Regions from separate parts of the Enterococcus italicus genome, predicted to be linked through region 1. Evidence: riboswitches for the same ligand, from Rfam matches in the RefSeq annotation. Region 1 holds a riboswitch; each other region holds the start of a gene.
What was found. A riboswitch is a leader RNA that binds a small molecule or an ion and turns the genes downstream of it on or off. The one in region 1 is predicted to bind thiamine pyrophosphate.

Region 1 (7,886 bases):
AGCTTACTATCAAGAATTGGTAAAAAAATATCCAGCAATTGTTTCGATCGAAGATGGTTTTTCAGAACATGACTGGGATGGATTCAAAAAACAAACCGAAGTGATGGGTTCGAGTATACAATTAGTCGGAGACGATATTTTTGTAACAAATCCTAGTATCTTTAGGGAAGGAATTGAAAAGAAAATTGGCAATGCTATCTTAATTAAATTGAACCAAATTGGTACAGTGACGGAATCAATTGAAACCATTAAGATAGCTCGTGCAAATGGATACAATACGATGATTTCTCATCGTTCAGGGGAGACCGGGGATACCTTCATCGCTGATTTTGCCGTTGCAATGAATGCCGGTCAAATTAAAACGGGGTCGATGGCGCGTAGTGAACGGGTCGAAAAATACAATCAATTTTTGCGAATTGAAGAAGAGCTAGGCGAAGGAGTTGCTTTGGCACGTTTCTCTAAAAAATAAAGCGATGTAGTCGAGAGAGAACTTTTCGAAGGGAAAGCTCTTTCTTTTTTGGGAAGTTGAAGCGTCTAAGACTGGCTCAAAAGTGCATTCTTTTGCTTGTTCGGGTATAATGGGTGATTGTAAATGAAAAGAAAGGAGCTGAGGAGGTGCGGACCCTAGTTATTGTATCTCACCCAGATATTCAAGGCTCGAGTAGCCAACAGTTTTTAAAGGAATCTCTGCCAACCCACGAGAAAATCACGTTTCATCATCTCGAAGAATGGTATCCAGATGGTCGAATTGATTGCATAGCTGAGCAAAAACTGATTCAAGAGCATGATCGAATCATTTTTCAGTTTCCGTTATATTGGTATTCTTCCCCAGCGATGTTAAAGCAATGGCAAGACGAAGTGCTCACCGAATCTTTTGCTTTTGGCGTACATGGGACGGCGTTACGAGGAAAATCTTTCGGATTGGTTCTAGTGATTGGCAATAGTGAGAAAGCGTACCAAGCTGGTGGCAGAGAAGGGTTTTCGTTGAGTGCGATTACCATACCATTTCAAGCAATGGCTAAAAAAGTTGGTATGCATTTCTTAAAGCCATTTGGTATCTATCAGTTTCAATATATGGACGAACCAACCAAATGGAAATTACTGATTCAGTACCAACAATATCTTTGTTTAGAAGATAGTGACTCTTTAAAAGAACGCGAAGAATGGCTGATTCGTGCCTTGACGGCGACTAATTTGGCGACCCTTCCTAAAGAAGCAGCGCCCATTTTAGAAGAAACCATCACGCAACTTGTTCATACGCGTTCAGAATTAGATGAGTTGAAGCTCTATTTAGAAGGGATGTGAGTCAATTGGAAACAAAAGCTGAGTGGCTAGCACAACAATTGGTGCAATTGGCGCAAGAAAGCAAAGATTATAAGCAAAAAGCGCTGTTACTTGCTGCAAGAGACTTACTAATGGAACAAGGAAAAAGAATCGAACAGGCTAGAGGACAATTAGATGGTGAATTATGGTCACCAAATCAATGGGGAGAGTAGCGTTTCATACTTTTTTTCTCACAAAAGAGGGGGAAATCCTTCTTTTTTTTTCGATTTGTGCTAAACTAAAAGCGGAATATGAATACGCTTTCTTAAATGAAGGAGGAATGATTATGGCATTAGAAGCAGCATTTATTTTTCTAGCACCTGAAGCAGACTATCAAAAGGATCGGTCAACGATTCATACACCTCAAGTCAATTTGACGACAGTTGGTGTCAAGGATTATGTTGATGCGGTAAAAGCGGCAACGGAACTTGAAAAAGAAGGAATTAAGGCAATTGAGTTATGTGGTGGTTTTGGTGTTGAGGGAACGGCAATGATTAAACGGATCTTACCGAAAGACGTAGCAGTGGGTGTGGTTCGCTTTGACATCCACCCAGGTCTAGACAATAAGAGCGGCGACGATCTTTTTGCTCTATAGTTAGATAATTTTATAAAAAACTTTCAAACCTGAGTGAAATTCTCAGATCTGAAAGTTTTTTTCTTTTGGTTAAGGCTTGTTCACACGGTCTTCTTGGTGGAAAGCCAACGTAACAGGAAGATTCCTAGTATTTTGCTGTAGGTAAGTAATTGGTCCAGTTCAATGGATTCGTTGTCGCTGTGTGCTTGCAATAATTCACCAGGTCCATATACCACTGCTGGAATGTCATAGGCACCAAACCATCCACCATCGGAAACAGATGTAGACATGGTAGTAGTAGGTTTTGATGCTGTTTGCGCTTCATGACTTTTGGCCAATTCAAGCATTGCTGAATGGGTAGGATCAAGTGCTAGTGGCGGAAAGACTTCTCCTTTATCTACAAGCATGGATTCACCACCCCATTCAAATGTAGGGAGATTTTCTTTCATCCACGGGTCTGCTTTGGCTGTGGCAAGAATGTGTGCTTCAATTTCACTTGTCACTTGTTCAATCGATTCATTTGGATAGAAGTGGATAGTAATCCATAGCCGGCAATTGTTCGGCACAAATGCGGGATGAATCCCACCTTCAATATAGGCGGGATTAATCGTATTTGTCCCGTGCTCAAATCCAGGATAGGACTTCATAATGCCCCAATGTCGTTCCAGAGTCTGTAACGCTTGAATCAGGATGGTCATTTTTTCAATCATATTGGCACCAAAAAGTCCTCCACCAGTGTGTACCATCTTCATCCGATTGCCATCGTGAAAGGTTTCGGGGCTTTTCAATTGAATCCAGCCAGTAATGACGCCACCTTGACCTTGAAACTGTAAATCACTCGTGTCACCAACAATTGCAAAGTCTGCTGTTTGACCAGATTCGAGTAATTTTTTGGTCCCAGCTTCGCCTGCTTCTTTCCCTACAACGGATTGCAAAAGGAGGGTGCCCGGCAAATGAATCTTCAATTGATGAAAGGTTTGTACTAACCAAATAACACACGCAACTGATCCTTTCATGTCACTGACCCCACGTCCAAATAGCCGAGAGCCTTTCTTTACCAACTCAAACGGATTGGTCTGCAGTTAGCGAGTGACTCCAGTGCAGCGACATCGACATGGCCATTCCAGATTAAGCTTTGGTAATGCTCAGTATCCGTGCCTTCTTTTGTAGCCCAAAGCAATGTATCCTGCCTATAAAACGGCGCAGTTTCCACCGTAAAATCCAGCTTTTCAAGAGTCTCTTTCAGATACAGTTGCAGCTCGTTTGTATTCCGAGCAGGTGGGGATTCTGTGTGAAATCCCACCAATAATCTTTCCAGGATAGTCAGTAGCTGTTCTTGCATCTGCTCCAGTGTTGCGAGCAACAGGAGTTCCTGTTCGTCGTTATTCACAGTGTGTCCTCCTTTTACAAAGAAAAAAGCATCCCTTTTTATCTTCTAGTGATAGAAGCAAAGAGGGATGCGAGACCGCAAAAAGGATAGGTTCTTCCTAACATTTCTCTTCGGCAGGATCAACTGCATCAGGTTCAATGGGTATGTTCTCAGCCTCTGGGCACCCCAAATGTTCTATTCCAATTTAGTGTAGCAAAGAATGGGTGAATTGGCTAGTTGCTACGAGATTAAAAAAAATAGTGATGCATCAGCAATAGAAAAGCAATTGCTGATGCACCACTAAAGAGATGGGGGATTAATCAAAGCCGATAAGATAGTCTTCATCCTTCATTGCTTCTACAGATCCTAGCAGGTAGCCATTACCGACTTGTGAGAAGAAGTCATGGTTACTTGTACCTGTAGAGATGCCGTTCATCACGATTGGGTTAACATCATTGGCACTGTCAGGGAAGAGAGGGTCTTGACCCATATTCATCAATGCTTTGTTGGCATTGTAGCGTAGGAAAGTTTTCACTTCTTCCGCCCAGCCAATTTCTCCGTAAAGTTCGTCTGTATAGTTTTCTTCATTTTCATAAAGTTCAAACAACAGGTCGTACATCCAGTCCTTGAGTTCGGCTTGTTCTGCTTCAGGAAGTGCTTGAAAGCCTAGCTGGAACTTGTAGCCGATATACGTTCCATGGACAGACTCATCACGGATGATGAGCTTAATAATTTCGGCGACATTCGCTAGTTTGTTATTTCCTAGATAGTAGAGAGGTGTATAAAAACCAGAATAAAACAAAAATGTTTCTAAAAAGACACTGGCGATTTTCTTTTGGAGCGGTGTACCGTGCTTGTAGATTTCATTGATTTTTTCGGCTTTGGCCTGCAAGTATGGATTGGTATTGGTCCATTCAAAGATTTCTTCGATTTCTTTTTTGGTATTTAGTGTACTAAAAATAGAAGAGTAACTTTTCGCATGGACCGATTCCATAAATTGAATATTATTTAATACAGCTTCTTCGTGCGGTGTCCGCGCATCTTTACGTAATTGATCGATGCCGCTCTCTGATTGTAACGTATCTAGTAACGTCAACCCACCAAAGACATGACCGACTAGTTGTTTCTCAGGTTCACTGAGTTTGCGCCAGTCGTCTAAGTCATTGGACAAAGGAATCCGGGTATCCAACCAAAATTGTTCGGTTAGTTTTTCCCATGTTGATTTATCAATGACGTCTTCAATTTCGTTCCAGTTAATTGCTTCATAGTAGGTATTTGCCATCTTATTCACTCCTTGTTCAATTAGATATTGCTTAGATTACGCAGCTTTCGCATTGGTTGCTTCCGATTTCTTCTGCATCATCTGTAAATGTCCGAACATAGTAGATGGACTTGATTCCTTTATGAAACGCATAATGGCGCAAGATGTTTAAGTCGCGAGTCGTTTGCTTGGTCGTCGTTTTCCATTCATACAGTCCTTCAGGTATATCCGAACGCAAGAAAAGTGTCATACTCATTCCTTGGTCGATGTGTTGTTGGGCAGTCGCATAGACGTCGATGACTTTGCGCATATCCATATCATATGCTGATTTATAGTAGCCAATCGTCTCATTTGATAAATAAGCGGCAGGGTAGTAGATTTTTCCAATTTTCTTTTCTTGGCGTTCTTCAATCAATCGTGTGATAGGGTGTAGACTAGCGCTCGTGTCATTAATATAAGAGATTGAGCCATTCGGTGCTACAGCTAAGCGATTTTGATGGTATAAGCCATCACGTTTCACGTTGTCAGCTAATGCTTGCCAGTCGTCACTTGTCGGGATGAAGACGCCGGCAAATAATTCTTTGACCTTCGCTGATTTTGGCTGATGGTTTCCTTGAATATACTTATCAAAGTAACTGCCGTCTGCATAGCTTGATTTTTCAAAATTATGGAAGACTAGTTGACGTTCTTTTGCGATAGTATTGCTTTCCACCAAAGTCCAGTAATTCAACAATGTGAAATAAATGTCTGTAAATTCGATCGATTCAGGTGAACCATACTCCATTTGATTTTTCGCAAAATAAGTATGCAAGCCCATCGCTCCTAGTCCAATCGTATGGTTTAAATGGTTCCCATTTTGAATGGATGGTACGACATCAATATCTGATGCATCCGTGACGAAAGTCAGCGCGCGCGTCATTGTTCGTACTGATTTACCAAAGTCAGGGCTACTCATTAAGTTGACAATATTCGTAGAGCCTAAGTTACAGCTAATGTCGGTACCTAAGACGTCATACTCTTGCTTGCCGTTGATTAATGAAGGCTCTTGTACTTGTAAAATTTCAGAACAAAGATTACTCATAATAATTTTGCCGTGTACAGGATTGGCACGGTTCGCTGTATCGATATTGATAATATAAGGATAGCCGGATTCTTGTTGTAATTTTGATAATTCATTTTCTAAATCACGGGCTTTTATTTTTGTTTTACGAATGCGTGGATTTGCGACTAACTCATCGTATTTTTCAGTAATATCAATATATGAGAAAGGTTCGCCATATTCACGTTCGACGCTATATGGACTGAACAGATACATTTCTTCATTTTTACGGGTCAGTTCATAAAATTTATCTGGTACTAACACACCAAGTGACAAAGTCTTTACCCGAATTTTTTCGTCAGCATTTTCTTTTTTCGCTGACAAAAAGGTCATAATATCTGGATGGAAGACATTCAAATATACGACACCAGCGCCTTGACGTTGGCCAAGTTGATTAGAGTAGCTGAAACTGTCTTCGAATAATTTCATGACAGGCATCACGCCACTTGCAGCACCTTCATAACCCTTGATAGGTGAACCAGCTTCACGTAAGTTAGACAACGTAATCCCGACACCGCCGCCAATCCTAGACAATTGCAGTGCCGAGTTAATGCCACGACCAATGGAATTCATATCATCTGTTAGCTGAATTAAAAAACAAGACACCAATTCCCCACGACGTTTACGACCAGCATTTAAGAAACTTGGTGTTGCTGGTTGGTAGCGTTGATGAATCATTTCATCTGCTAAAGCTAACGCCAATTCTTCATCTCCATTAGCAAAATAAAGTGCGTTAAATGCGACGCGATCCTCATACGACTCTAAGTATTCTTCGCCATTGTTGGTCTTTAGGGCATATTGAGAGTAAAACTTGTACGCAGCCATAAATGAATGGAAGGCAAATGATTGTTCTGCTAGGAAAGCATACAGCTGCTCGATAAATTCTGGCTGGTATTTGTTTAAAAATTCTTCTTCAAGGTACTCTTCTTCTACTAAATAGGCTATTTTGTCGTGAATGGATGCAAATGTCTTCGTATTTGGTGCGACATTTTCTTTTAAGAAGGCTGCGAGCGCTTCTTGATCCTTTTGTAGAGGGATTTGTCCATTAACAGGACGATTGATTTCGTTATTTAACTTAAAATAGGTAACGTCACCTAATGCTTTTAAACTCATGAAAACACAACCTTTTCTTTTTCTTGAAATAAAAAAGAAGGATTTGCGTCAAGGGACCGTCAAATCCAACTCACATCATTGCTTTTTTTAATCTGTGAATTAACTTGCTAATTGGCGTAATTGATCTGGGCGGAAGCCGATAATAGCCGCAGTAGCATCAGATAAAACCACAGGCACACTTTGGAAGCCATGTTCTTTTAAGTAGTCAATATATTCAGGTTGATCATCGATATTAATTTCTTCAAAAGTGACGTCATTTTCTGTTAAAAAGCGTTTTGCCATTTTGCATTGCATGCAGTTGTTCTTTGAAAATAATTTTACGTTCATAGTATATTCCTCCAGTACATGAAACTTGCTTATGAGAAAATACTAATGTAGCAAGCTGAAAATGTCAATATAAATATACTATATATTGTGTTTGTGAATTCAATGTGACACTAATTGTTGTGTTTATTTATGAAAATAATAAAAGAAAACTTGATAAGACAACACCAACGGGAAACTTAAATTAGTAAGAATTAGTCAAAGAATTTTTTCTTGTGAAGAAAAAGTTATAAAGATAAAATTGACAGTCTTTAAAAATAGGTATACATTGATGATAATGATTCTCAATTGCAAATAGAGTGATAGGTTATCACTAATCTAAAAAAGATAGTAGGAGTTTTTTTAGACAATGACAACATTAGATAAGTGTGAAATTGGCGTGATTTATCAAGTGAATAATATAACAATAGAAGATTCTGTACGCTTTCATTTGCAACGATTAGGTTTAACAAAAGGCAATCGCGTGACCGTTGTTCAGCGTGATGCAAAAAGTGCCATCGTATCTGTTCAAAAGACCCGTGTTGCTTTGGAAGTCGCTTTGCTCCAAAAAATAGAAGTGGGTGAAGTCACAAGCCACAATGAATGGCTATCTCTAGATCAGCTTACAGTCGGTGAAACAGGCAAAGTCGTCAACTTGTATGGTCAAGGAGCGGTCCATCGTCGTCTGATGGATATGGGTGTCACAAAGAATGTGACCATTACCGTTCAAAAATTAGCTCCTCTTGGTGATCCGATTGAAGTGAAGCTACGTGGCTATGCATTGACGCTTCGCAAAGAAGAAGCAGCACATATTTTGATGGAAAGGGTGGACGAAGTATGAATC
Region 2 (7,886 bases), 1.1 Mb from region 1:
TTTCATTAAATCATGAATAATTTGACGAATATAAACGTTAATATCTTGCGGAACTCTGAATCCCAAATGCAACTTAATTTTTACAATGAAATTTGTACCCATCATATCAACTGAATATGACTTAGTGTATGGTTCATCTGTAACTTCAACACAAACAAACCAATAAACTTTGGCCCGCTTCAGTCTTTTGTCGAGAATGGAATAGATATATTGTTGACCAATTTTGTTATTGTCTAGTTTTGGAACTAAAAACACAACGTTTGTTTGGTACATGGGTATTGTTTCATCGTTTCTCAGTGCTGCCAATTGAGGAATATATGTTTTAAAGTCAACTTCTTTTAATGCTTGATTCTGCAATTGATTGCTTCGATACCAAATATACATAACACTTAATATTAGAAGTGCTATTATGATGGCAACAAATCCTCCGTGGAAAAACTTTGTTACACTAGAAATAAAGAAAATGGTCTCAATTCCACCAAAAAACAACGCACTCACAATTGCCATAATCTTTGGAATTTTGTGATTAATCATGAAAGCATATAGTAATACCGTCGTCATTAGCATCGTTATCGTTATTGACAAACCGTATGCTGCTTCCATATTTGATGCAGTTTGAAAAACAATAACGACAATTGAACAGGCAATCCATAGAAATAAATTAATTGTCGGAATATACATTTGTCCAATGTTTTTACCAGGAAACATAATTTGCATTCTAGGAAGTAACTTCAGTTTGATAGCTTCTGAGACAAGAGTAAACGATCCTGAGATTAATGCTTGAGAAGCGATAACAGCAGCAATCGTTGCAAAAATAACACCAATACCTGTTAAAAAATGAGGCAACATTTGGAAAAAAGGATTAAAATTTTGCATAATTTGATTTACATCACCATTTTTAATGCTTAGCAACCATGCTGCCTGTCCAAAATAGTTAAGCACCAGACAAAGTTTAACAAAAGGCCAACTAATTCTAATGTTTATTTTACCCACATGCCCCATGTCTGAATACAAAGCTTCTGCACCTGTTGTTGCAAGAAAAACGTTACCTAAAATAAAAACACCAAGGTGATTGTCAGGACTAAATAGCAATTTCACAGCATAATAAGGATTGATTGCACGAAGCACAGTCCAATCAACTTGCATATTATAAAGGCCGACTAATCCTAAAAACGTAAACCATATCATCATTGCTGGTCCGAAAAACTTACCCACCAAGTCTGTTCCAAATCGTTGCATATAAAAAAGAACCAAGAGAATAATCAGCGTAATAATGATAATGACATCTTGTCTTGTACCAAAGACATCATAGAATTCAGGCAACCCTCTCAAGCCCTCAATGGCTGTTGTAACTGTTACTGCTGGGGTAAGAACACCATCAGCTAGCAAAGTAGCCCCACCAATTAACGCAGGAATTACTAAATATTTGCTTTTCTTACGCACAAGTGCATAAAGTGAAAAAATTCCCCCTTCACCATGGTTGTCTGCGTTTAAGGCAATCATTACATATTTTATAGATGTTAAAATGGTTAATGTCCAAAAAACTAATGAAACAGTTCCGTAAATGAAATCCGAGCTAATTTCAGATAAGCCGCCATTGCCTAAAACAATGGCTTTCATAACATATAACGGGCTTGTCCCAATGTCACCATACACAACACCCAGCGCAACTAACAAACCACCAAGTGATACCTTGCTTAGCTGACGATTCTTTTTATCCAACTGCTTTTTCTCCTTCTGAATTTTAACGTAAAGAATCCTTTTTTATGCACCATTCGATATTGTTAACGATGGTAATTATCGCTAATTTTTATTAAAAAGTCAACGGATAATGAAAAAGGCGAATAGTCGGCATAAAAAACTGACTTCGCCTTTTAATCGACCTCATTGTATTTTAGCTGATAGACATTCTTTTCTATCTTACAACCACATTTTTTGTCCACCGTCAAACGGTAAGAACTTTGCAATATTTACCGTGTAAACTCTCTAAGTTCATGCTATCTATCTTTCAAAACTATTTCATTCATCAGTTTTTTTGGGGAACTATCTCCACTTTCCATCGTTTCTTATTGAAAAAAATCTTAATACGAAGCATTTTGTTTTACTTATAAAAAGTAAGTGATATACTAACTATTGTAAATAATAAATAGAAGAGGTGCTCATATGTTAAAAATTGGTGTTGTATTAGGAAGCGTTCGTGAAGGAAGAAATGGTTTAGCTGTTGCAAATTGGACTGTTGAAAAAGCAAAAGCATTTAGTAATGCTGAAGATGTTCAATTTGAATTAGTAGATTTAGCAGATTACGATCTTCCATTTTTAGGTAAAACGCCTACTGTTGAACAAGGTGCTGCAATTGGTGCTTGGTCAGAAAAAATTGCTTCATTTGATGGCTATATTTTTATCACTGCCGAATACAATCATGGTGTAGCCGGTGCATTCAAAAATGCGTTGGACTTTTTGAAACCTGAATTTAAAGACAAAGCTGTTGCTTTTGTTGGTTACGGTGGTCTAGGAGCAGCACGCTCAATCGAGAACCTACGTGTGGTTTTAGCAGAACAAGGTCTTGCTTCAACACAACGTACCGTGAACTTTTCATTAATCACAGACTTTGAAAATATGTCTACTTTTAAACCAGCCGCTTTCCATGAAGGTGAATTACAAGAGCTTCTTGGTCAATTAATTGGCTGGAGTGGTGCTTTAAAAACTTTACGTTAAAAAAATAAGCAAAAAAAACTGTTTGTAGGGCTATGCAATGCCCCTCAAACAGTTTTTTTTTGCTTAAACTTATCTTCCTGTGCTAGGAATCAGCTTCCCTTTTGCCTCTGAGTAGCCTTAATTGGTAGGTGAAATCATCCACCCATTGATTAGCCAGAAACAGCGTCCCATTTTTTTCTTCCATTCGTTTGAATCTCATATATTCATATAAGCGGATTGCTCGTGGGTTCGTCCCGAGAACATGCAGTTGAATAAATGCTATGTGTTGTTCTTCAGCACAACAAAGCAGCTGCTTCAATAATTTTTTAGCGATTCCTTTGCCTTGCTCCTCTGGCCGAACAAATAGTTCAAATTCCCAAAAGGTATGTTCAGGTGTTGTGACTGGATAATAGATGAGGGCACCTAAAACATTCAGGTTTTCAATCATCATAATAGCCTTTCCCTGCTGAATTTTTTGCAAGAAGCGATCGTATTCATCCGGTCTGTAAGGATGAGGATCCACTTCAATGGTCATCGTTTGTTGGCTGATCTGCCACAATTGTTTTTTTTCATCATGATTGACAATACCTACTTTGATTTCCAATACTTCCTATCCTTTCTTTAGGCTTATTTCTGTCGATAAGCAAAATGTGGAACCATCTCTTTGGAGCTCGTGCTGGACTTACCCCCGTGATCTACGTGGTTTTTTCTATGAACCTGCGATAAATTGCTATAACTAAGGCTAACTATCCCATCGTTCCATTGTATATGCCATTTCCCAAAAGCGGAGTTCATAGATACTGCTTCGGTAGAAAGCATGTTTCATTGCTTCGCGTTCTTGTTCATCCACTTCACTGGCTGCTTGATTGGTCAAGTCAAGCATTGTTTGGACATCCTCCGTATAGGCTTCGCTATCATAGGTGGCAATCCATTGCTGATACAAAGAAACAGGCGATCCCTCAGCAATCAGACGTTTGCCAATCTCATTATACAGGCAATAAACTGGCTATTGTCCGTTGAGTGGTTCCATGATAAAGTTGCTCGTACATATGGTTAACATAATTGTACGCACTAGGAGCAATAGGTGTTAACTGAATTTCATCAGAAGAAATGGCAAGTTGCTGGAAGAACGCTTTTCGAATTTCTACTTCGCCATTCTTTAGATTTTCTGCATTCGCTCTTAAAAATTCAGCTGTGCGAGCATCACTACTTTTTTGAGCAGCTAGGCCATGAATTTTTCCAAACTCTTCTAGATAATAGCGATCCTGCAATAAATAATATCGGAACACGGAGGGTGCTAGTTCGCCGGAAGCAATCTCCTTGATAAATGGATGTTTATAACTTTTAATCCAAACGGGTTGTGCCATATCGAATAATTGATCTGCGAACTTTGTCATTTTAACCTCTCCCACTAACAAATTATTTTTTGATGTCTTATTGTAGACAATGGATACTAATCAAAAAAAGCCCAACATTTTCATGCGGGCACCTACTCGGAATGATCATTCTTTGCTCAGCTCCCTACGCTAGTACTAACTAGATCAGGTAATATGGGTAATTCTCAGCCATCAGGCACCCCAGCTTCTTTTTTAAAATTATAACAAGCCTTTTCTTTGATGTCAAAATTATTTTAAACCGCTTTCTTTTAACGACAATTATTTTTTGATGCAAAAAAAAGAGGCCTAGCAGGATTTATTGTTTTTTTCCGTCATACATTTCATGATGGAGTGTCTATTTGTTGCTCCAACGTTGACTTAAACACCTGCTAGGCCATATTCAGTTAGTAAGGAATTCGTCAATCTCCCACGCCTTTCTAAAATTTGTAACCTTTAATTCACTTTCACATAGTCAATTACCCTATGTTTCAACTAGCTTTTTGTTTCACTGACTTTGTATTCACTGTGTTGTCTTACAAACTCATTTGACTCAATTTAACTAATTGTGGGAATCATTGGTTCCTTACAAGTTCATTATAAGGGATGTCTTCTTTTTTTGCAAGCGTTTTCTATTAAAAAATTCTTTTGCTTTATCAGGCATTCTCGATTCTTCCTCTTAACAAACAGGGTATAATAAATACAGTTGCTAACAGATTAAGGAAGGAGCCTTTATGAAACAATCAACTGAAGAAACATTGACTACACTTTACAATCTCATTCTTAATCCTCGGACGCGTGATTGGGAACGTCAACAATTAGAGACTGCCAAACAAGGTCTGTACAATCATGAGCGCTTAGCGGATACACTTGCCCAGCTTGAAGCCGTTCTTCGTCCTTTGGCTACACGACACTCACTCACACCCGATGTTGCCGAATTTTACGCAACGTTAGCCGGCAATTCTGCTTTCTCACAACCTTTTGATGAGCACCTTCATTTTACCAAGGATGGTCCTTTTATCGAACGAGCAATTTTCGCTGGTGGGTGCTTTTGGTGTATGGTAGAACCATTTGAGACACGAACAGGTATTTTAGCTGTTTATTCAGGCTATACTGGTGGGTCAACTGCTAACCCTAGCTATGAAGAGGTTTCTAGAGGACAATCAGGCCACGTTGAGGCTGTTGAAATTATATTTGATCGTCGGAAAATTTCTTATCAACAATTGAATGCAATCTATTGGCAATTGATTGATCCGACCGATGCCAATGGTCAAATTAATGATCGAGGTACACAATATCGACCAACAATCTTTTATCAAAATGCGGAACAACAGCATCTTGCCGAACAAGCAAAGCAAGCGGCAGCCACTCGCTACCATCGACCAATTGTCGTGGAGATTCAACCCGCTCAGCCCTTTTGGTTGGCAGAGAACTATCACCAACAGTTTTATCAAAAAGAAAAGCAGCGTTATCATCGAATCGAACGTGCACGTAAACAATATCTGCTATTTTTAAAGATGCAAAACAATGTGTGCTCTTTTTTTCATAAAGCGAGGTAATTCTTGTTATCCCTGCGTGTACTTGCTTTACAAAAGGGACTTCGTAGCAAACGTTCCTTACGCTTTTTCTTCAAGCGAATCTGGAGACTCTTTTGCTGCAACCTCTTCCCAAAACTGGTCACCCCATTGACAGATGGATTGAACGATGTCGGCCAAATCCGTTCCTATCTCTGTCAATTCATATTCTACTTTTGGTGGCACAATGGGATAAACACGTCGTTTAACAATCTGATCTTGTTCCAATTCTCGAAGTTGCCGAATAATCATTCGTTGATTGATTGTTGGTAGCATCCGTTCAAATTCACTTAGTCTTAAGACCGGTTCTTGCAAAAGTGCCCATACGATGGCAATTTTATATTTTCCACCTATCACAGACATTGCCAAGTCTTTCGTAGTTATAAATCGTTTGTTTCGATATTCGTACACCGCTGTTCCCCCTTATCACTTTCTTCCAATTTCATTTAGTTGCTCGATTGATTGTAGTTTATGGAATAAAAAAAAACTGCCTTCATCGGCATTTTTCAAATATCCAGTACCAATAGCCATCCTCCTCATCTATACCAGTCAGGTAACAACGATCGTGTGCGTGAATGGCGACTCGTCGCTTAACTATATATAGTATAGCCTATAACTGACAAATTTGTCAGTATTGTTTTTTCTCTACGTTACTTTATGATAGAAAAGAGTTCATTTCTACTCATTCCCAGATTAAGTACCTTTTATGAAGGGCCGTGAGTAGCACCTCATCAATTACGAAAGAAGGAAGACAACGTATGAAAAGTAAAGCTGCTGTTGCATTTGCTCCAGGAAAACCCCTAGAAATTGTGGAAATTGACGTGGAAGATCCAAAAGAAAATGAAGTAATGGTAAAAATTTTATACACATCTGTGTGCCATACAGATGCATTCACTTTGTCTGGCGACGATCCTGAAGGGGTTTTCCCAGTTGTTTTAGGCCATGAAGGTGCAGGCGTTGTTGTAAAAGTTGGAACAAATGTGACCGATTTTAAAGAAGGCGATCACGTTATCCCCTTGTACACACCTGAATGTGGGAAATGTGAATTCTGTTTATCCGGGAAAACAAATTTATGCTCTGCTGTTCGCGAAACGCAGGGTAAAGGACTAATGCCAGATGGTACCACTCGCTTTTCTTATCAAGGAGAACCTGTATATCATTATATGGGGACCAGTACATTCAGTGAATATACCGTCGTGAATGATATTAATCTGGTGAAAATTGATAAACAAGCACCCCTAGACAAAGTTCCGCTACTAGGATGTGGGGTTACCACTGGTTTGGGTGCGGTTGAAAATACTGCCAAAGTAGAAGAAGGAGCCACTGCTGCCGTTTTTGGATTAGGAGCGATTGGACTAGCTGTGATTCAAGGACTGAAAAAAGCGAAGGCGCAACGAATTATCGCTATTGATATGAATCCTGATAAATGGCCTTTAGCCCAAAAAATGGGGGCAACCGATTTTGTTAATCCAAAAGATTATGCTCACCCAATTCAAGAGGTTCTTGTTGAAATGACCAATGGTGGAGTTGACTATAGTTTTGAATGTATTGGAAATGTTGAAGTGATGCGTTCAGCTTTAGAGGCTTGTCACAAAGGCTGGGGTGTTAGTGTGATTATTGGTGTTGCTGGTGCCGGAAAAGAAATTCACACACGACCATTCCAATTAGTAACCGGGCGCGTTTGGAAAGGGTCTGCTTTTGGGGGAGTGAAAGGGCGTACCCAATTACCTGGAATGGTGGAAGATTTTATGAACGGTGAAATTGATCTCGATTCCTTTATTACACATCATTTGCACTTTTCTCAAATTAATGAATCCCTCGAACTGCTACATCGCGGGGAGTCAATTCGTACAATGCTAACTTATGGAGGAGAATGAGATGAGGATCGAACGTATTGAACAACATCAAGCATTCGGAGGACAACAATTGAAATACCGGCATCATTCAGATAGTTTGCATTGCTCGATGACTTTCAGTTTGTATTTGCCAAAGCCCTCCGCATCTCCAACCTCGTTAATTTGGTGGCTTTCTGGCTTAACCTGCACAGACGATAATTTCAGTCAAAAGGGCGCCTTCCAAAAATATGCTTCCCAAGAAAATGTTGCCTTTCTCATCCCTGATACATCACCAAGAGGCGAACTTCCTGACGATGAAGCTTGGGACTTAGGCCAAGGTGCAGGGTTTTATGTCAATGCAACTTGCGAGCCTTGGAAGCAAAATTATCAAATGTACGACTACTTGGTGA
Region 3 (7,886 bases), 1.1 Mb from region 1:
ATGGCTATGATGATTCTTCCGTAAGTGTGGATGAAAGCTACAAAGGATTAAAAGCTGGCGGCAATATCGAGTTAGTTAGTGGTACAATTACTATCAATAGTGCTGACGATAGTGTACACGCCAATGGCAATGTGACCCTATCTGGTGCAATCGTAACGGCTCAATCAGGAGATGACGGTGTCCATGCAGATGATACAACGACGATTTCAGACGGTATTGTGACGATTCAAAATTCGTATGAAGGCTTGGAAGGTAGCGTGGTTGCCATTAGTGGCGGCACAGTCTCAGTTACGGCAAGCGATGATGGGATTAATGCAGCTGGCGGCAGTGACTCATCAAGTGGCGGTCAATTTGGTCAAGATTCCTTCGGTGGTGGAGGTGAGTCATCTGATGACAGCAAAGAAATCACAATCACTAGCGGTACTATCACGATCGATGCAGAAGGTGACGGTTTAGATAGTAACGGTAATATCAAAATGTCTGGTGGAACGGTGGCGGTATATGGACCGACACAAGGAGGTAATGGTGCGCTAGACTACAATGGTGACTTTACGTTAACGGGTGGAACGCTCGTGGCGTCAGGTACGACAGATATGGCTGAAAATGTCAGCGATGACTCGACTGTCACGTCAGTTGGTATTTACTTTGATAGTACGCAAAGTGTCGATACATTAATTAGCTTGAAAGACAGTACAGGAAATACGATTATTGCTGTCAGTCCGACCAAAGAATTCCAACACTTGGTTATTGCCACAGCGAAGTTATTGACGAATGAAAGCTACGTCTTGGTGAAAGGTGGAACGCTTAGTGGCGATGCGACAAACGGTCTTTCAGTAGATGGCATTGTTTCAGGTGGGACGCAATTAGGGACATTGGATTTAACATCGACTGTCACCAATGTTTCACAAGATGGTTCAGCAGCTTCCACTAATTCGTTTGGCGGTGGTGGACGAGGTCGTAACTAGATTGTAAGAATTTCAATATAAAGAAATCTATCATATTTAGGAACAGCTACTAGCTGCTCCTAAATTTTTTTTAATTATATGGACAAAATACAGAATATTATTAGTTCTAGTGTTCGCAATTTGTATTTTAACTTGTTTTCTGTAAGTTTGATGAAAAAATAGCTAGTTTTCCCTAATGAATGATGTTAGTATATCTAACATGGAAGATAAAAAACCAATCATTGAAACGTTGAAGGGAGTCAAGTCTATGGAAACAGGAAATATCGCATTTATTCTCATTTGTAGTGCAATGGTCTTTATTATGACACCGGCACTCGCATTTTTTTACGGAGGACTAGAACGAAGAAAAAATATTTTAAACACCATGATGATGTCAATTGGAACGATGGGGCTTGCTTCAATCATCTGGGTAGCAGTCGGCTACTCGCTTTCATTTAGTGGAGATGGGACTTTTGTAGGGAATCTGCATAATATCTTTTTCCAAGGCGTATCCATGACAGAAGGTAGCGGCATTCCGGATGGCTTATTCGCTATATTCCAAATGATGTTTTCATTAATTACAGCAGCTATTATTACAGGATCGGTTGTTGGTCGGATGAGATTCCCGGCAATTTTCTTATTCTTGGCAATTTGGTTAGTTGTTGTCTATGCACCAATGGCCCACATGGTATGGGGCGGCGGCTTTATCGCTGGTCTAGGTGCAATTGACTTCGCTGGTGGGACTGTTGTTCATATCAGCTCTGGTTTATCTGGGTTGATTTTGTGCTTAGTATTAGGTCAACGTCGTGAGTTTAAACAAGCGGAATATCGTCCACACAATATTCCTTTCGTCGTTTTAGGAACTGGCTTTTTATGGTTTGGTTGGTTTGCTTTTAATGCCGGCTCTGCTTTGGCCGCTGATGGCATTGCAATTCAAGCTTTCTTAACAACAAATACTGCTGCAGCTGCAGCGATGCTTTCTTGGATGGCAGTGGAACGATTTGCTACGGGTAAACCAACACTTGTAGGTGCATGTACTGGTGGGGTTGTCGGATTAGTTGCGATTACACCAGGTGCTGGCTTTGTCTCTATCTGGTCTTCAATCGTCATTGGCTTATTAGTTAGTCCGTTTTGTTACTATAGCATTTCGATTATTAAACAAAAATTAGGCTTCGATGATTCGTTGGATGCATTTGGTTGTCATGGTATGGGTGGAATTTTTGGTTCAATCGTGACAGGGATTTTCGCTGATCCAGCAGTAAATGGTAGCACTGGCTTGCTTTATGGTGGTGTTGATTTGTTTGTCGCTCAATTAGAAGCAACAGTCATCACGATTGTTTATGTAGGTGTTGCTAGCTTTATTATCATTTCGATTGTGAAACTGATTATGCCGATTCGTGTATCAGCGAAAGATGAAGCGCTTGGCTTAGATCGCAGTGAACATGATGAAAGTGCCTACCCAACATTTATGGGACTAGATTCTTAAAATCAGACAAACGAGGAGGAGCGCTATGAAAAAAATCGAGGCAATTATTCGACAAGAAACGTTAGATGATTTAAAAGACGCGATGCTAAACACATTTGAAGAAAATCCAATCGGTATGACGGTGACCCAAGTATTGGGATTTGGGCATCAAAAAGGATTGAAAGACTATGTTCGTGGTCAAGAAGTCATCACTTCGTTTGTGCCGAAGATTAAAGTGGGATTTGTATTAGAAGACAAATGTGTGGAACAAATGATTGATTTAATCGTCAAAACATGCCAGACTGGCAACGTTGGCGATGGCAAAATCTTTGTCTACCCAGTAGAAGAAGCGGTCCGCATTCGTACAGGGGAACGTGGAGAATCCGCAATTTAATGATTAACAGGCTGAGGTAGCACTAGCTATAAGCCGAGTGCCCAGAACATGCCAAAGTTGTTCCTTAACTGTTGGCTTTTCTGGGCTTTTTAGTGTCGTTCATACTGTTTCGTCGTTGGATTCCGGCTTAAAAGTCCGCTATCACATTTTTGGGAAAAATTTGGAAAGGTTTTCTAGTCTTTGTGAAAAATACATGGTATAATAACTTCACAATTAAATAAAGAAACATTTGGGGTGCGTAAAGCTGAGATTATACCCATTGAACCTGATGCAGTTAATGCTGTCGCAGGGAAATGTCGTTTAAATCATAAGATCGTACCCGTTAGTGACTAGTTCATTGACGGGTATTTTGGATGGTTTGCTCTCGCCCCTTTTTGTTCCTTTAGTTAGTTAGGAAAAAGAAAAGGGGTTTTTTTGATGGAAAAAGCGAAGTGGACATTACCACAAGTTGTATTTTTAGCCTTACTGGCATTTTTATTTGGGGCGGTATTTATGGGGGCCGGCGTACTTTATGCGTTACTTGAAGCAGCATTGACACCATTTGGCTTCTCACCTTTTGCAAATGAAATTTTATTTGGGCTGTGGGTCATGGCAGCACCGGTAGCAGGTATGTTAATCCCAAAAATGGGAAGTGCAGTATTAGGTGAAGTTTTCGCCGCGTTAGCAGAAATGCTGTATGGCTCTTACTTTGGGGCGAGTGTATTAATCTCAGGGTTTATTCAAGGAATGGGGACAGAAGTAGGATTTATGGCTACTGGTTACCGTCGCTATGATACGCTGCCATTGTTTTATGGTGCGATTGGAACGACAGTGTTTAGCTTTATCTATGAATTCTTTAAATACGGTTATGCTACTTATGGCTTTTGGATGGTAGTGGCCTTGTTTGTGGTGCGTTTTGCATCGGTGTGCTTCTTTGGTATCTTTTTGACGAAACAAATTGTGACTCTTTTCCATAAGGCACAAGGATTGAGTGTGTCGCATTAATGAAAGGCATCGAGATAAACGAGTTAGTTGTTCAAAAAGAAGCTACTACTATTATCAATCAATTATCAGCCCAGTTTTCGGCAGGCTCATTTGTTCTGTTGACAGGTGATAGCGGCTGTGGGAAGACGACATTGCTCCATACGGTGGCTGGGTTTGACGGATCGACCTATCAGGGAGAAATCTTGGTGAACGGGCAAAACAATGCGCAACGAACCATGACAGAAAAAGCCCAACAAATTGGGTTGATGTTTCAAAATCCTAGTCAGCAATTCACCATGCGGACGCTCCGCAGAGAGCTGATGTTTGCTATGGAGAATAGCGGCATTGCGATTGCAGAAGCAAAGGAACGGATGGACAAGGCGATTCATGAAATGAAGATGGAGTCCCTGCTGCATCAAGAGTTGGCGACACTATCTGGTGGGGAGAAGCAACGAGCGGCCTTGACGGTGTTGTTAGCGATGAATGCCCCTATCTTACTACTAGATGAACCATTCGCTAGTGTTGATCCGCTGTCAAGAAAATGGTTGATTGAGAAATTGGCTGATCTGCGTAATCAAGGAAGACTAATCTTGATTGCTGATCATGAGTTGACCGACTATGCGCCTTTCGTCGATCGCTTTATCCGAATGGAAGGCGGGCAGCTGACCGATCAATCTGTGTCGCAATTAGCAACGCAGCAACCGCTCGGCAAGCTTACGCAAGCAAACGCGTCACAGACGACGCTTTTTACCTTGCAACAAGTGGCACTTCATCAAGGAACGAAACCATTAGTAACACCTCAAACTGTGGCGTTTAAGCAAGGAATTACTACGCTGACCGGTGAAAATGGCGTCGGGAAATCGACCTTATTGCGGGCGATGGTGCAGCTGCATCCATACACCGGCGCGATGTTTTTAGAAGACAAGAAACTATCCCGTCGCTTTGGGAAAAAGAAGTTGTATGAGCAAATGACACTAGCGGTGCAACATGCGGAGCAGCAATTTGTCACGTTACACGTGGATCAAGAGTTGGCATTTCCGAAAGAGCCGAGTGAAGCGATTAAGCAGCGGCAACTTCAAGCGATGGAAGAGCTGGGGATCCAGCATTTACTGAACCGGGGCCTCTATCAGCTAAGCGAAGGACAAAAAAAGATGATCCAGCTGATTACGATGTTGAGTTTAGAGCGCAAGTTTTTACTATTGGATGAACCATTTACTGGCTTGGATGCGCGTGCGTGTCAGTACTTTGTGGACTGGCTTGCCCAAAAAAAAGAGCAGACGAATTTTTTAATCGTCTCTCATCGTCTTGAACCGTTAGTAGGTGTGAGTGAGCATCATATGCATCTATCTGAGCAGAAATTACAGGAGGTGGTGCACTGATGGAAGAGAAAATCACTGCGATACCTGCAATTATCTTTGCGGTGTTCTTTTTTACGATTGAAGTCTCGTTCACGTATTCGGTTTGGTTGAATGTGTATTTGTTCCTTGTCGTGTTGGGTTATTTCTTTGTGACGAGAAAATGGGGCTTCATATGGGTCTTACTATTGTTTCCTTTTATTCCAGCGATTACGACGTTTTGGTCGGTGATGATTCAAGGAGATGGTCTATCAGATGCGTGGGTCTTATTGACTCGGACGTATGCATTTGCGGCATTGGGCCTTGTTTTTGTCGCGAGCGTTGATTTTGAAGAATGTTTATTGGTGTTGGAGCAATATCGAGTACCGCCGACGTTTGTCTACGGAATCTTAGTCGTCGTGCATGCCGCACCAGAGATACGACGCGAAGTCAGCGATATGCGGGATGCGAGTCTCTTAAGAGGAAAGCGGCTTTATCCATGGTCAGCATATTATTATGTGAAGACGATTTTCTTAGCGATGAATTGGCGTGATCGGTATACGGAGGCGATGTATTCGCGGGGATTTATGGAGAATGGGACGCGGACTCATTTTGAAAAATGGCATCTAGCTCGGTCTGCAAGTATCTGGGCAATGGTATTTATTCTTATGGGCAATGGTTTATTAATAGTAGAGAGTGTGGTGAGATGAGCGTGTTATTTACCGAGATTGTTAGAGCGCAAACAAAACCTTATTGGGAAGGGAGCTTTCTGCATCCATTTCTGACAGAGTTACAGGCTGGCACATTGCCAATGGAGAAATTTCGTTATTATTTGATTCAAGATTGCTATTATTTGACGCACTTTGCTCGTCTGTATGCACTGGTAGCTGAGCGGACGGCGATTCCTGAGTTAGCAGAGCAAATGCGGGAAAATGGGGCTCATTTAGCTGAAGGGGAACTACAAGTACGGGCGCATTTTTTTCAACAACTGGGGATTGATGAAAAAGAACTGCAGGAGACCGCGATTGCGCCAACTGCCTATCATTATGTGTCACACATGTATCGGCAATTAGTAGAGGCCAATGATTGGGTGACCGCTGCGAGTCTGTTGCCGTGTTCTTGGTTGTATGCTGAGATTGGTCAAACCTTAATGCAAGCTGGCATTCAGTCACCAAATCCTTATTACCAGCAGTGGATTGAGACGTATGGTGGCGAAGAGAGTGCCATTGACAAAGAATGCGCCTTGCTCAATTACTTGTATCAAGAAAGTTCGCAAGAACAACAAGAACAAATGGTTACTGCGTTTGTCATTAGTGCAAAAATGGAATATGCATTTTGGGAGATGGCCTATCAATTGGAAAAATGGCCAGCAGGAATGAGGGGGTAAGAAAATGAAGCAAACGATAAATGTCAAAAAAATTAGTTTATTAGCCATGATGATTGCACTAGATGTTGTGTTGTCACCGTTGTTTCGAATTGAAGGGATGGCACCGATGTCGAGTGTGATGAATGTCATTGCAGCGACGTTACTTGGCCCGCTTTATGCGACTATTATGGCTTTTGTCTGTGCCGTTATTCGCGTGACATTATTAGGTATTCCGCCATTAGCATTGACGGGGGCATTATTTGGGGCCTTTTTAGCAGGTGTTGGCTATAAATATACTGGCAAAGTGTGGGGTGCGATGATTGGTGAAATTATCGGTACTGGCTTGATTGGTTCGTTGCTTTCGTATCCAGTGATGGTCTGGTTCACCGGTAGCCAGCAAGGCATGTATTGGTTTTTATATACGCCACGTTTCTTTGGTGGAGCGATTTCGGGATCGATTATTGGCTTTTTCGTATTGTTGAAATTAAAAGAAACACAACCATTTAGACGAGTACAACGACTGTTTGGAGGGATGAACAATGGTGCTGTTTAATAGCAATGATTCGTTTCGTCGGTTGACACAAGGTATTTTTCCGCTAACCAATTCACCGTTAGTGCAATGCATTACCAATGAAATCACCTGTGAGTCAATGGCCAATGCGTTGCTCTATATTGATGCTAAGCCGATTATGGCAGACGATGCGCGTGAATTTGCGGAATTATTCGATCAAACCAATAGCTTACTGTTAAATCTCGGACATTTATCAATGAAGCGGGAGCAGAATTTATTGGCGGCTGGTCGTTTTGCTGAGCAAACACAGACGCCTGTCGTGATTGACCTTGTTGGGGTAGCTGCTACCGAATTGCGGTATGAGTTGGCGCATCAGCTAGCTGCTTATCGACCGACTGTCATTAAAGGCAATAGTTCAGAGATGCGTGCCTATTGTGGCTTACAGAGTAATGCGCGGGGAGTAGATGCTAGTGCTGAAGACCAAGAGGAGGAGCAGTTGTTGTTATTAGCTAAGGCGATGCAAGCCGAGGCGAACCAACATCCAGGGACGGTCTATTTAGCGACGGGTGAAAAAGATTTGGTCGTATCAAGTACCCACGCCTCCTTTTTGGCAAATGGCGTTGCGGAATTGGATCGCTTTACAGGAACGGGCGATATTGTGGGTGCGTTAATTGCCGCATTACTGGGTGTCGGAAATGATGCGTTTGTAGCGACGATTACCGCTGTTAGTTATTTTAATTTATGCGGAGAAGCAGCACGGAAACGCACGACTGGCTTGGCTAATTTCCGTCAAGAGACATTGAATCAGCTGTCCTTATTGATGAATCAAGTAGAGTGGGCGGCAGATATTCGAGGAGGTAGCTTATGGCAGACTACAGATTATATTTAGTCACAGGTAGCTACGATTAT

Region 2: another riboswitch for thiamine pyrophosphate. It lies ahead of tenA (thiaminase II); the one in region 1 lies ahead of NE257_RS02055 (zinc-binding metallopeptidase family protein).
Region 3: another riboswitch for thiamine pyrophosphate. It lies ahead of NE257_RS07435 (ECF transporter S component); the one in region 1 lies ahead of NE257_RS02055 (zinc-binding metallopeptidase family protein).

What each region holds. Positions count from the first base shown of each region.
Region 1 is NZ_JAMRVB010000001.1:440,314-448,199, forward strand. Features, by position in the region: gene eno (phosphopyruvate hydratase) at 1-469, shown strand, start outside; gene NE257_RS02035 (NAD(P)H-dependent oxidoreductase) at 616-1,305, shown strand; gene NE257_RS02040 (hypothetical protein) at 1,302-1,496, shown strand; gene NE257_RS02045 (DUF6506 family protein) at 1,610-1,918, shown strand; gene NE257_RS02050 (acetylornithine deacetylase) at 1,999-2,958, opposite strand; gene NE257_RS02055 (zinc-binding metallopeptidase family protein) at 2,952-3,287, opposite strand; TPP riboswitch at 3,376-3,465, opposite strand; gene nrdF (class 1b ribonucleoside-diphosphate reductase subunit beta) at 3,583-4,548, opposite strand; gene nrdE (class 1b ribonucleoside-diphosphate reductase subunit alpha) at 4,580-6,739, opposite strand; gene nrdH (glutaredoxin-like protein NrdH) at 6,839-7,066, opposite strand; gene NE257_RS02075 (ferrous iron transport protein A) at 7,413-7,883, shown strand; gene feoB (ferrous iron transport protein B) at 7,880-7,886, shown strand, end outside.
Region 2 is NZ_JAMRVB010000001.1:1,570,767-1,578,652, reverse strand. Features, by position in the region: gene NE257_RS07705 (KUP/HAK/KT family potassium transporter) at 1-1,722, opposite strand, end outside; gene NE257_RS07700 (NADPH-dependent FMN reductase) at 2,164-2,715, shown strand; gene NE257_RS07695 (GNAT family N-acetyltransferase) at 2,798-3,298, opposite strand; partial or broken gene tenA (thiaminase II) at 3,437-4,061, opposite strand; TPP riboswitch at 4,196-4,284, opposite strand; gene msrA (peptide-methionine (S)-S-oxide reductase MsrA) at 4,802-5,626, shown strand; gene NE257_RS07680 (winged helix-turn-helix transcriptional regulator) at 5,684-6,052, opposite strand; gene NE257_RS07675 (S-(hydroxymethyl)glutathione dehydrogenase/class III alcohol dehydrogenase) at 6,400-7,518, shown strand; gene fghA (S-formylglutathione hydrolase) at 7,520-7,886, shown strand, end outside.
Region 3 is NZ_JAMRVB010000001.1:1,515,626-1,523,511, forward strand. Features, by position in the region: gene NE257_RS07420 (carbohydrate-binding domain-containing protein) at 1-965, shown strand, start outside; partial or broken gene NE257_RS07415 (phosphodiester glycosidase family protein) at 1-5, opposite strand, end outside; gene NE257_RS07425 (ammonium transporter) at 1,213-2,430, shown strand; gene NE257_RS07430 (P-II family nitrogen regulator) at 2,456-2,803, shown strand; TPP riboswitch at 3,024-3,112, shown strand; gene NE257_RS07435 (ECF transporter S component) at 3,221-3,787, shown strand; gene NE257_RS07440 (ABC transporter ATP-binding protein) at 3,787-5,145, shown strand; gene NE257_RS07445 (energy-coupling factor transporter transmembrane component T family protein) at 5,145-5,810, shown strand; gene tenA (thiaminase II) at 5,813-6,487, shown strand; gene thiW (energy coupling factor transporter S component ThiW) at 6,492-7,019, shown strand; gene thiM (hydroxyethylthiazole kinase) at 7,006-7,866, shown strand; gene thiE (thiamine phosphate synthase) at 7,842-7,886, shown strand, end outside.